One region of the Micrococcus sp. 093350064-1 genome, then DNA from elsewhere that is predicted to be linked to it. Evidence: riboswitches for the same ligand, from Rfam matches in the RefSeq annotation. Region 1 holds a riboswitch; the other holds the start of a gene.
The links. Region 1 has a riboswitch for S-adenosylmethionine ahead of ACUW6W_RS02220 (flavin reductase family protein). Riboswitches for the same ligand answer to the same signal wherever they lie in the genome.
Positions count from the first base shown of each region.

Region 1 (6,225 bases):
GGTGAGCAGACCCTGCTGGACCTGGCCGAGCGGTTCGACGGCGTCCGTCCGCCCGCCCTGCGCGTGCCCGGGGAGGCGCTCGAGGCCGCCCTGGCCGGGCTCGACCCGCGGGTGCGTGCCGCCCTGGAGGAGTCGATCCGCCGGGCCCGGCTCGTGCACGCCGCCCAGCACCCCCAGGACTCCACGGTCGAGCTCGGCGAGGGCGCCGTCGTGGAGAACCACTGGATCCCCGTGGGCCGCGTGGGCCTGTACGTGCCCGGCGGCCGCGCCGTGTACCCCTCCTCGGTGGTGATGAACGTGGTGCCCGCGCAGGCCGCCGGCGTGGGGAGCCTCGCGGTGACCTCACCCCCGCAGCGGGACCACGGCGGCCTGCCCCACCCCACCGTGCTCGCCGCGTGCGCGCTGCTCGGCGTGGACGAGGTCTACGCGGCCGGCGGCGCCCAGGCCGTGGCCATGCTGGCGCACGGCGTCCAGGACGACGACGGCGGGTGGCTCTGCGCGCCCGTCGACCTGGTGACGGGGCCCGGCAACGTGTACGTGGCCGCCGCGAAGCGCGCCCTGCAGGGCGTGATCGGCGTGGACGCCGAGGCCGGGCCGAGCGAGATCGCCGTGATCGCGGACGGCACCGCCCGCGCCGACTGGGTGGCCGCGGACCTGATCAGCCAGTCCGAGCACGACCCGCTGGCCGCCTCCGTGCTCATCACCGATTCCGAGGACCTGCTCCGGGACGTGCAGGCGGCGATCGAGGCGCAGGTGCCCGGGGCGTTCCACGAGGATCAGATCCGCGAGGCCCTCACCGGCCCCCAGTCCGGCGTGCTGCTGGTGCGGGACATGGACCAGGCCGTGGAGGTCTCCGACCGCTACGCCACCGAACACCTCGAGATCCAGACGCGCGACCCCGAGGCCCTCGTGGGGCGCATCCGCAACGCTGGCGCCGTGTTCGTGGGCCCGTACGCCCCCGTGCCGCTGGGCGACTACTCGGCCGGGTCCAACCATGTGCTCCCCACCTCGGGGACGGCCCGGCACTCCTCCGGTCTGAACACCGTGACGTTCCTGCGCCTGCAGCAGCGCATCCGCTACACGGAGACCGGGCTCGAGGAGGTCGCGGACGGGATCGGCGTGCTGGCCGAGGACGAGCGCCTGCCCGCGCACGGCGCCGCGATCCGCGCCCGCTTCGCGTGAGGGGGCGGGCGTGAGCGGCGTCCGCATCGACGCGTGGCTGTGGGCCGTGCGGCTGTACAAGACCCGGTCGGCGGCCACGGCGGCCGTGCGCGCGGGCCACGTGCGCATCGACGGCGAGCCCGTGAAGGCGGCGACGCCCGTCGTCGTCGGGAACCGGGTGCGGGTGCGCCAGGACGGACGTGAGCGGATCCTCGAGGTCACGGGGCTGATCGCCAAGCGGGTGGGTGCCCCCGTGGCCCGGCAGCAGTATGTGGACCACTCCCCGCCGCCCGTGCCGCGTGAGCTGCTCGCGGTGCCGTACCGCGAGCGCGGCGCGGGCCGGCCCACCAAGCGTGACCGCCGGCAGCTGGACGCGCTGCGCGGCCGCGACCGACGCTGAGCGACTCAGTCCTCCCCGCGCCGTCATCCGCCGTCGTGATGGCGGCCTCATGCGGAGGGTGCGGTCAGCACCATCCGGAACGGCTTGTCGTTGTCCACCGTGGCGGTGAACGTCATCGGCCCCGCCTCATCCACGGGGGGGGAGTCGCCGCCGACCAGCCGCCGCACAGCGCCTCCGACCCGGCCATCCAGGTCTTCGTTCCCCCGCCACTCCGTGAGGTCAGGATCTCCGTCTCACCGGTGGCATCCGAAGGACACAGCACGATGACCCGAAGGACCGCACCCTGTTGGGCGTCCACGGTGATCTGCTGTGTGCCCGTCCCGACCGCCTCCTCCAGGACGGACTCCTTCTCCGGGTCGAGATGGTCCGCATCCGGATGCCGGCGCGTGTACTCGACCAACGTCATCCCGTCCTCCTCGAACAGCGCGGCGGGGAGTGCTTCTTCGCCGGCGGGTGACGACGCGGACGAACCGGTGGCGGAGGCCGACCGGGTTGCAGAGGGGGCCGCTGACGTCGCGGTGACGGAGGACGCCACAACGGTGGATGCCTTGGCGGTGGAGGAGACGCTGCCCGGGGACGCGGAGCATCCCGAGATGGCGGTACCGAGGAGAGCCGCGACGACCACGGCGGCCGGCAATGCCGCAGGCTTCTTCTCGATGTCCATCCGCATGATCCGGTCCCTCTCGGAGAACCGACTGCGGGGGCCGCGGGCTGCGGTCTCGAGCTCCCCCCTCTCGAGTGAGATGATCCTGGCTGGGGATGCGCGGTGTGTCAAGCATCACATCGGCAGCTCGGATGACGCCGCGCGACCGCCGCGCTTTGACCGCCCCACGGACCCCTCCGTAGGCTGGTGCCCAGAATCACGAGTTCCCGTCATTCACGGCCCTGGCCGGCGGGACGGCAACCCTCTCACGCAGTAGTGGGGTGCTCCAGGTGATGATTCGGCCCCTCGGACACCCCGACGGGCAAGTACCGCGTCTCCGCGGATCCGGGCGATCCGCGTTCCCGCCGTCTGCGGAGCCGCGTCAGTCATCGGAAGAGGACGCGCGCCATGACCCTGACCCACGAACCCCACACCGCCGCGTGGGACACCGACCTGTCCCTCGGCAACCTCCGCTCCGGCCTCTCGGCCTTCCCCACCGGGGTCGTCGCGCTGGCGGGCCTCGCCGACGACGTCCCCGAGGTGATGGTGTCCTCCTCCTTCGGCGTGGGCATCTCCTGGGAGCCGGCCCTCGTGTCCTTCTCCGCGCAGAACAGCTCCCGCACCTGGCCGCGCCTGCGCCGGGCCGGGGCGATCGGCGTCTCCCTGCTCGCGGCGGACCAGACGCCGCTGTGCCGTCAGCTGGCCTCCCGCGAGGGCGACCGCTTCGCCGGTCTCGACGTGCACCGCAGCCCGCACGACGCCCTGCTGATCGGGGGCTCCTCGCTCTGGCTCGAGACGCGGGTGCACGCCGAGGTCCCGGCGGGCGACCACACGGTGGTGCTGCTGGAGGTGACGGCCTTGGCGGATCACACGGACGCCGCTCCCCCGGCCGCCCTGCACCGCAATCTCTTCCACGGCCTGCGCGCGCTCTGAGCGAACTCCAGGTGAACAATCGGGCCCCTGGTTCCCGGTCGGCGAGATCCGTGCAATGATGGAGCCTGAAGTTGATCAAGCTGTATCCCGCCATCTTCACTGCTCGTCAGCCCGGCATCGCCGGCGTCGATGAGTGTTGGGCAAGCGGTTCAGTCTCGCCGCTTCACCCGCGTCCCACATCCGGGCCGCGGTCCAACACCGCCACCGCACCGCGGGGGCACATCGAAAGGACACCATCATGGCTGTCGGTACTGTCAAGTGGTTCAACGCTGAGAAGGGCTACGGCTTCATCGCCCCCGAGGACAACTCCGCGGACGTGTTCGTGCACTTCTCCGCCATCCAGGGCGGGGGCTTCAAGGAGCTCCAGGAGAACGACCGCGTCGAGTTCGAGACCCAGGACGGCCCCAAGGGCCTCCAGGCCGCCAACGTGACGAAGCTCTGATCTTCGCCTGACGCACGGCTTCCGACGCCCCCGGTCCACACGGACCGGGGGCGTCGTCGTGTGCGCTTCCGCACGCCCCGCCGCGCACTGCGCCGCACTCCGCCGTACGCCCGTTCGACCGCGGCGCTGCGACACCACCGCAGGGCTGCACTGCGGTGATGTCGCTGAGGCGCGGTCCTCCGGGGTGGGCCTCGTCCTGGCCCTGCGCGTCAGGCCGCGCCCCGCCGACCCACGTGGCGACGCAACAGCAGCACCACGCCCAGGGCCAGCAGATACCCGGCCGCGACGACCGCGAAGCCGGCCCGGTAGTCGCCCGTGACGTCGCGCAGCACGCCCATCAGCAGCGGGCCCAGGGCGAAACCGGCGTACATGCCCATCGAGTTCGCCCCGGTCGCACGGCCCAGCCGCTCGGCCGGCACCTCGCTCAACAGGCCCGCGTTGATCACCACGTTGGCGCCCAGCACCGTCAGGCCGTGCACCGCGGCGCCCACCCACAGCAGGGCCGGCAGGTCCAGCAGGTCCGCGGCGAGGAACACCACGACGCCGGCCACCGCACCCAGGCAGATCACGGCCAGCAGGGTGGTGGGCCGGTCTCCGGCACTCATCCGCCGGCTCCACCCGATCCGGGAGAGCACCCCCACCACCCCGGACACGGCCGCCGCGGCGCCGCCGGCCACGAGCGTCATTCCCAGCGTCTCGACCGCGAACAGCGGCAGGTACGTGTTCGTGGCCTGCATGCCCAGGCCGGTGAGGAACGCGATCGCCGCGAAGAACCAGACCGTGGCCGGCAGGGGCGAGGTGTCCCGCCGTCGTCGCCCGCCGACGGGGCCGGTGGCCGGCGGCGGCGCCCCGGGCAGCGGCGGGGCGACGACCAGGGCGAGCACCCAGAGCGCCCCGATGAGCACCGCGGCCCCCAGCGCGGCGCCCGTCCAGCCGAGGGCGAGGGACGCGGCCGGGAAGAACAGGCCGCCGACCAGCTGGGCCGCCTGCACGCCGGACTGCTTCACCCCGACCCACCCGATGCGCCTCTCCGGCGGCACCACGGTCCGGATGATCCGGTTCGTGGTGGGGTTGGAAATGGCCTGCGTGACGCCCGCCACGGCGGCCGCCGCGTACAGCACGGGCAGGGACGGGGCGACGGCGCCGAGCACGAGCGCCGCGGCGGTGCCGCCGAAGATGATGCTCAGCTGCGCGCGGGCGGACAGGCGGTCGGCGACCCGGCCGAGGCCGAGGGAGGTGACGGCGGCCGCCGCGAACACGACCGTCATCACGGTGCCGAGCTGGCCCGAGGTGACGTCGAGCCGCTCCATCACGACCGTGGAGGAGGCGGAGACGCCGTAGTTGAACAGGGGGCCGGCGCCCATGGCCGCCAGCAGCACCCACAGCAGGGCCGCGGAGGGGCGGCGAGCGGCGGGGGCGGGCGGGGTCACGGCCCCAGGCTACGACCCCTCACGCGACGAGGCGGGAAATCTATTTCATGGGCGCCCGGGGGCGTCGTGTGAGGTGGATTTCCCGCCTCGAAAGCGGGGGTGACTGCGGGGACAGGTCAGCCGACGCGGCCCTCGCCGCGGTGCTCACCCTCCACGCGGCCGGTGGTCCCGCGCTGGGTGACCTCCTCGCCGTCCTGGCGCTCGGGCCGCTCGCCGGCCTCCGCCGGCAGGCCCTCGTTCTCGTCGGTGGGCGTCTCGCCCGCGGTGGCGGCGGGTGCCGGGTCCTGCGAGGCCTGACGACGGCCGCCGTGCGAGGACAGCGACTCGCCCTCACCCAGGGAGCTGACGCGCGGCATCGGCGACGTGGTCAGCGGCACGGACTCGGTCCGCCGGGCGTCGACCAGCGTGGAGCCCGTCCCGGAGATGGGGGAGCCCTGCACGGGGGCGCCGCCCGCCTCGCGGCCCGGGATCAGCAGCTCGGAGCGCCACTCGGGGTCGCGCTCGGTGAGGTAGTCCACGCGGGCGTGCTCGCCGAAGTGGTCCGCGTCCGCCTCCTCCCAGTCCATGGCCCAGCCGGCAGGCGGGTCGTTGAGCAGCTCGTCCGTGCGCAGCCAGTGGTAGATGGACGCGTACGAGCGGGTGCTCAGGTGGTCCACGCGTCGGCGCAGCATGCGGGTGTTCAGCTGGGACGGATGCGTCAGACCCATGGACGCCATGATCTGCACGGCCTCGCGCACGGTCAGGCGGTGGTAGTTGAAGACGCGGTTGCCCTTGTCCTCCACGTCGAGGGCGCGCATCAGACGCGGGTCCTGCGTGGCCACCCCCACGGGGCACTCGTTCGTGTGGCACTTCTGCGCCTGGATGCACCCGGTGGCCATCATCATCGCGCGGGCGGACATGGTGAAGTCCGCGCCCTGGATCAGACGCCTGACGATGTCCGAACCGGTGGCGACCTTGCCGGCCGCGCCGAGCTTGATCATGTGGCGCAGGCCGGTGCCCACGAGCGCGTTGTGCACGAGCATGAGGCCCTCGGTCAGCGGGGTGCCCACGCGGTCCGAGTACTCGAGCGGGGCGGCGCCGGTGCCGCCCTCGGAGCCGTCCACGATGATGAAGTCGGGGGCGATCCGCTCCTCCCAGATGGCCTTGGTCATGGCCAGCACGTCCACGCGGGAGCCCACGCAGAACTTGATGCCGATCGGCTTGCCGTCCGAGAGCT
Region 1 is NZ_JBSEYU010000002.1:34,879-41,103, reverse strand. Features, by position in the region: gene hisD (histidinol dehydrogenase) at 1-1,182, shown strand, start outside; gene ACUW6W_RS02230 (RNA-binding S4 domain-containing protein) at 1,193-1,561, shown strand; gene ACUW6W_RS02225 (hypothetical protein) at 1,674-2,225, opposite strand; SAM riboswitch class IV at 2,420-2,539, shown strand; gene ACUW6W_RS02220 (flavin reductase family protein) at 2,613-3,137, shown strand; gene ACUW6W_RS02215 (cold-shock protein) at 3,376-3,579, shown strand; gene ACUW6W_RS02210 (MFS transporter) at 3,789-5,009, opposite strand; gene ACUW6W_RS02205 (FMN-binding glutamate synthase family protein) at 5,126-6,225, opposite strand, start outside.

Region 2 (6,225 bases), on a different contig from region 1:
GGGCGGCAACGACATCCTGCGCGGCGCGGACCCGGACGAGATCGCGGTCCGGCTGGACGCCGTCGTCGAGCGTCTGGCCTCCGACGGCGCCACCGTGCTGCTGTTCAACGCGACCGACGTGAAGGGCACGCCCGTCATCGGCCGCATCCGCGGCACCGTGGCGATCTACAACGAGAACGTGCGCACCATCGCCCTGCGGCACGACGCGCTGGTGCCGGACATGTGGTCACTCAAGGACCTCGCCCGGCGGGAGATGTGGGCCGAGGACCGCCTGCACTTCTCCGCGCTCGGCCACCACACGATCGCCGCGATGGTGCTGGACACCCTCGGCGTGGAGCACGGCCTCGAGCACCTGCGCCTGGCCCCGCCGGCGCCGCGCGCGTGGCGCGCGGCCCGCGCGTCGGACGCCGCATGGGTGCGCACGCACCTGGCGCCGTGGGTGGTCCGCCGCCTCCGCGGCGTCTCCTCGGGCGACGGCGTCACGGCCAAGCGCCCCGTCCCCGAGCCGCTCTTCGGCGCGCCGATGCCGCAGGGCTCGGACCACACCGAGCCGCTGGACGTCGTCGAGCCCTGAGCCCGGCCGGCGGGGGCCGGGGTCCGTTTCCCGAACGACAGTGCCGCGACACGCCGCCGTTTCCCGAACGAAAGTTCAGAGGGCGAGGGCGCGCTTCAGCGTGTCGGCCACCTGGCCGTATTCGGTGAGGAAGCCGTCGTGGCCGATGGGCGAGGCGATCGTGTGCACCGGCGGCCGCGCGGGCAGCGCCGCCGCGAGCGCCTCGGACTCGGCCGGCAGGTAGAGCCGGTCCGAGTCGACGGCGGCCACGAACGCCCGGCCCCGGTAGTCCGCGAGCGCCGCCGCCACGCCGCCGCGCCCGCGCCCGACGTCGTGGCCCATGAGGGCCTCGGTGACCACGAGGTAGGAGTTCGCGTCGAACCGGTCGGTGAGCTTGGCCGCCTGGTGGTCCAGGTAGGACTCCACGGCGTAGCGCCCGCGCCCGCCCGGCACCCCGACGACGGCGCCGAACGGGTCCTCGACGCCCTGCGGTTCCCGGCCGAACCGCTGGCCGAGCTCGCCCGCCGTGCGGTAGGTGGTGTGGGCGATGCGCCGGGCGATGCCCAGGCCGGCCACGGGGCCGGGGCCGGGGTAGTAGTCGCCGCCCTGGAAGTCCGGGTCGAGGCGGATGGCCGCGGTCTGCGCCTGGCCCCACGCGATCTGGTCGGCGGAGGAGGCCGCGGTGGCGGCCAGCACGCCCACCCCGGCGACGCGCGCGGGGTGGGTCGCAGCCCACTCGAGGGCGCGGGCCCCGCCCATCGATCCGCCGATCACGGCACGCCAGGCGCCGATCCCGAGGTGGTCGGCCAGGCGCCGCTCGGCCTCGACCGCGTCCCGCAGCGTGAGGAACGGGAACCGGGAGCCCCAGGGCCGCCCGTCGGGGGCCGGCGTCGAGGGCCCGGTGGAGCCGTGGCAGCCGCCGATCATGGCGGGGGCGACCACGAACCACCGGTCCGTGTCCACGGCGCGGCCCGGGCCGACGAGGGCGTCCCACCAGCCCGGCGTCGGGTCCTCCTCGTGCGCGGCCACGTGCGCGTCGCCGGTGAGGGCGTGCAGCACGAGCACGGCGTTGGAGCCGTCGGCGGCGAGGGTGCCCCAGGTCTCGTAGGTCAGCTCGACGTCGGGCAGCAGCCCGCCGGTCTCGGTGCGCAGCTCGCCGACCCGCAGACGGTGGCGGCCGCCGCGGGGCAGCGCGGTGCGCGACGGACGCGTGGCGACGGCGGTCATGCCCGCTCCCCCGCGTCGTCGTCGCCGCGGCGAGCGGCGGCCGCGAAGCCGCGCTCGAGGTCGGCGAGGATGTCCTCGATGTCCTCCACGCCGAGCGAGAGCCGCACCAGGCCGGGGGTGACGCCGGCGGCGCGCTGCTCGTCGTCGGTGAGCTGGGAGTGGGTGGTCGAGGCCGGGTGCACCACGAGCGAGCGGACGTCGCCGATGTTGGCCACGTGGTGGTGCAGGGTGAGCCCGTCCACGAACGCGGCCCCGGCCTCTCGGCCGCCCGCGATCTCGAAGGAGACGAACGCGCCCGCGCCCTTCGGCAGGTAGCGCTGGGCCCGCTCGTGCCACGGGCTGGACTCCAGGCCGGCGTAGACCACGCGCTCGACGTCGTCGCGACCCTCCAGCCAGCGCGCCACCGCGGCCGCGTTGGCCACCTGCCGCTCCATGCGCAGGGACAGGGTCTCCAGGCCGAGGTTCACCAGGAACGCGTTGAACGGGGAGATGGCCGAGCCGTAGTCGCGCAGCAGCTGCACGCGCGCCTTGAGGATGAAGGCCAGGTTGGCGCCGAGCGGCGAGCCCACCCCGAGGTCCCGCGCGTAGACGAGGCCGTGGTACGACTCGTCCGGCTCGTTGAAGCCGGGGTACCGCTCGGCGTGCTGCGCGTAGTCGAACGTGCCGGCGTCGACGATCACGCCCGCGATGGCCGCGGCGTGCCCGCCGAGGTACTTCGTGGCGGAGTGGGTGACGACGTCGGCGCCGTGCTCGATGGGCCGCAGCAGGTACGGGGTGGCCAGCGTGTTGTCCACGATCAGCGGCACCCCGGCCTCGTGGGCGGCGTCGGCGACGGCGCGCACGTCCAGGACGTCCCCGCGCGGGTTGCCGAGGGTCTCGCCGAAGAACGCCTTGGTGTTCGGCCGGACGGCGGCGCGCCAGGACTCGAGGTCGTCCGGGTCGGTCACGAACGTCGTCTCGACGCCGACCTTGGCGAGGGTGTGCTTGAACAGGTTCTGCGTGCCGCCGTAGAGGCTGGCCGAGGCGACCACGTGGTCGCCGGCGCCGGCGAGGTTGAGGATCGCGAACGTCGTCGCCGCCTGACCGGAGGCCAGCAGCAGCGCGCCCACACCGCCCTCGAGCGCGGCGATCTTCTCCTCCACCGGGCCCTGCGTCGGGTTGCCGATGCGGGTGTAGAGCGGGTCGAGGTCCTTGAGCGCGAACCGGTCCGCGGCCACCTGGGCGGACGGGAAGTCGTACGAGGTGGTCTGGAAGATCGGCAGGGCGGTCGCACCGAAGGCGTGCTGGCCGACGGCGACGCCCGCGTGGACCTGCGCGGTGGAGAAGCCCCAGGCGTCGGGGGTCGGGGTGGTCTGGTCGGTCATGGCGGACCCTCCTGAGGGGTTCAGGGGCCGGACCCGGCCGCCCCGCCCGCCGGCCGACGTGCCGATCCGGGAACCGGCGTCGTCGAGGTGCCGGAGATGACCCGGCGCCGTCGAGAGGGGCCGTGGGATCGGCCCGCGCTTGCCGGCGTCCGTTGTGGGGCCGGCCTGGTCGTCACCCGGGGCACCCCACCGCGGAAGGAGGGTTGCCGGTCAGCATGCCGGGGCCTGTTGCTGACTCTCGTGACCGTGCCTCCGAGTGTAGCCCGCCGCCCCGCCACGATTTCGTCACGCGTGTCACACGCGGATACGCTCTCCGCACGGGGCGCCCGACCCGTCAAGGGCTCGACGCCCCGCGACTCGCACCAGGTCAACCCCCGGGGCAGCCCGGGAACGGAGAGGAACAGCGCAGTGCACACCTGTCGCATGGACCACGTGTCCTACGCCGCCGGCCCCGAGGGCCTGGACGCCACGGTCGCCCGCATCGCCGAGACGCTGGGCATCGAGCGGATCAAGGGCGGTGTCCACCCCCGCTTCGGCACGCAGAACGCCCTGTTCCCCATGGCGGGCAGGCAGTATCTGGAGGTCGTCGAGGCCCTGGACCACCCGGCCTCCCTCAGCGCGCCGTTCGGCCAGCTCGTGCGCGCCCGCACCGAGCAGGGCGGCGGCTGGATGAGCTGGGCGGTGGCCACCACGGACATCGGCCGGTTCGAGCGCCGCCTCGGCCGTGAGGCCGTCCCCGGCAACCGTCGCTTCCCGGACGGCCGGGAGCTGTCCTGGCGGCAGATCGGCGTCAAGGGAACCCTCGCGGACCCGCAGCTGCCGTTCATCCTGCGCTGGGCCGACGGTCAGGAGGACATGCACCCCTCGCAGGCGGCCGAGCCGCAGGCCACCATCGAGCGCCTGAACATCGCCGGCTCCCCCGAGCGCCTCGCCGAGTGGCTCGGCGACGACGAGGACGGCCAGGTCCAGGACGTGAACATCGAGTACGTCGCGCCCTCCGGCACCCCGGGCATCGTCTCGGTCACCTTCCGCACCCCGAAGGGCGAGGTCACGCTCTGAGCGCGGGGGCGGGGCCGCTCAGCCGAGCAGCCCCGCCCGCGCCAGCAGCGGGTAGCCGACGAACCCGACGGCGTCCAGCAGCGTGTGCGCGATGACCAGCGGCATCACCCGGCGCACCCGCAGGAACACGAGCGCGAACACCACACCCATCAGGGCGTTGCCCACGCCCGGCCCGATCCCCTGGTACAGGTGGTACGCCCCGCGCAGCAGCGCGAGGGCGAGCACGACGACGGCCACGCGGGTCGGCAGGAACAGCCCCTCGGCGCTCGCCCACGACGACGGCACGGCCGGCGCCGGATCGCGTGCCAGGCCCGCGGCGCGCAGCCGCTGCAGATACCCGAGGCGGTCGACGAGCCAGGCGCCCACGATGACCTCCTCCAGCAGTCCGTGCCGCAGCGCGGAGAGCAGCAGGACCGGCACCTGGTACCAGCTCTCCCCGAGCGCCGAGCCGACGATCGCCGTCGTGATCCCCAGGGCCCGGCCGGCGGCGTAGACGCCGAGCGTGCCCAGCCCGATGGCCGCGAACAGGCCCAGGCCCCAGGCCACGTCGCGGCCGGGGCGGCGCAGGTCGAGGCCGAGCACCCGGAACGGGTTCCGGCCGCGCAGGTGCATCAGGTGCAGCACGAGGGCCACCGGCACGAGCGCGAACCCGATGCCGAGCAGCTGATAGGTCAGGTCGAAGGCCCAGCGGTCGGCCAGGGCCGGGTTGAGGACGGTGGTCTGCTCGCCGAGCGGGGCCTGGGTGGCCTTGTCGATGAGCTGGACGATCGCATAGACCGCCGACTTCCCCAGGGAGAGGCCGAGGACGATCGCGATCTCCCACCGCACCGTGCGCGCGGACGGGGCGGGCAGCGCGGGGGCGGGTCGGACGGCCGGGCCGGCCGGGGTGCGGGACGTGCGCGGGGTGGCGGGCATGCCCTCCAGTATCCGCCCGCCCCCTCTCCCCCGGCCGCTTTCGAACGTGAGGGAGGGCCTCTCTCCCGTTCGAAAGTCCCCATTCCCCCGATGTCACGTTCGAAAGTCCGGGAGGGCGGAGGGAGGGTTAGCGTGGTCGTGTGGTCTCCCCGCCTGCCCCCAGCGAGCTCGAGCTGGTCCACCGCGCCCTGCAGCACCTCCGCCCCGGCCTCGACCCCGCCCTCGCCCGCCGGCTCCGCACAGCCGACTGGGCCGCGGCGTCCGTGGAGGAGGGCGGGCAGTTCCACCGCGTGCTGGTGCTCGAGGACGTCGGCGTCCTCCGGATGACGCGGGCCCACGAGGTCGGCGCCGCCCCCGCCGCGCGGTGGGCGCCCGAGCGGGACCCCGCGGCGCACCTGCCCCGGCGTCTGGCCCTCCTCGACGGGCTCGCCGCGGCCCTGGCCGAGCGCCGCGTGCCGTGGACCGTGCCGATCGCCCTCTCGGACCCCGTCCCCGCGGGCCCGGGCGCCGCGGTGCTGCAGCGCTTCCTCCCGGGCGGACCGCACCCGCCGCACGAGGGCGATCCGGCCGTGCTGCGCGGCGTCCTCGACGACCTCGCCGCCGTGGACGTCACCGACCCGCGGATCGCCCCGCACCTCGGCCGCCCGTTCGCGTTCCGCGGCCCGTGGACGCCGGAGCGCGCCCGGCACGTCGCGGCGCTGCCGGGGGCGGTCGCCGCGCGCCTGGGCGCGTGGGAGGGGCACGACGTCGACGCGCGGCTGGGCGCCGAGGCGTGGCCGGACGCGGTGGCTGCCCTCGCGGACGCGGTGACGACGTGGACCGCCGCGCCGCCCGTGCCGCCGTCGCTCGTGCACGGCGACCTGGCCGGGCACAACATGCGCTGGCGCGCCGTGCCCGAGGACGAGGACCCGCGCGCCCCGCTGCGCTGGGCGCTGGCCGGGGTGCTGGACTGGGACCTCGCGTGCGCGTGGGACCCGGCCCTCAACGTCGCCTACCTGGCGCTGTGGCACGGCGAGGAGAAGGTGCCCGACCTGGCCCGGGACGCGGCCGAGGCGCGGCGGGCCCGCGTGTGGCTCGGGGCGATGGCCATGGAGACGCTCGACGACG
Region 2 is NZ_JBSEYU010000005.1:205,858-212,082, reverse strand. Features, by position in the region: gene ACUW6W_RS07640 (SGNH/GDSL hydrolase family protein) at 1-574, shown strand, start outside; gene metX (homoserine O-acetyltransferase MetX) at 650-1,780, opposite strand; gene ACUW6W_RS07630 (bifunctional o-acetylhomoserine/o-acetylserine sulfhydrylase) at 1,777-3,144, opposite strand; SAM riboswitch class IV at 3,275-3,390, opposite strand; gene ACUW6W_RS07625 (VOC family protein) at 3,568-4,203, shown strand; gene ACUW6W_RS07620 (CPBP family intramembrane glutamic endopeptidase) at 4,222-5,118, opposite strand; gene ACUW6W_RS07615 (phosphotransferase) at 5,259-6,225, shown strand, end outside.
Region 2: it holds a riboswitch for S-adenosylmethionine, as region 1 does, so the genes downstream of both, ACUW6W_RS07630 (bifunctional o-acetylhomoserine/o-acetylserine sulfhydrylase) here and ACUW6W_RS02220 (flavin reductase family protein) in region 1, are expected to answer to the same signal.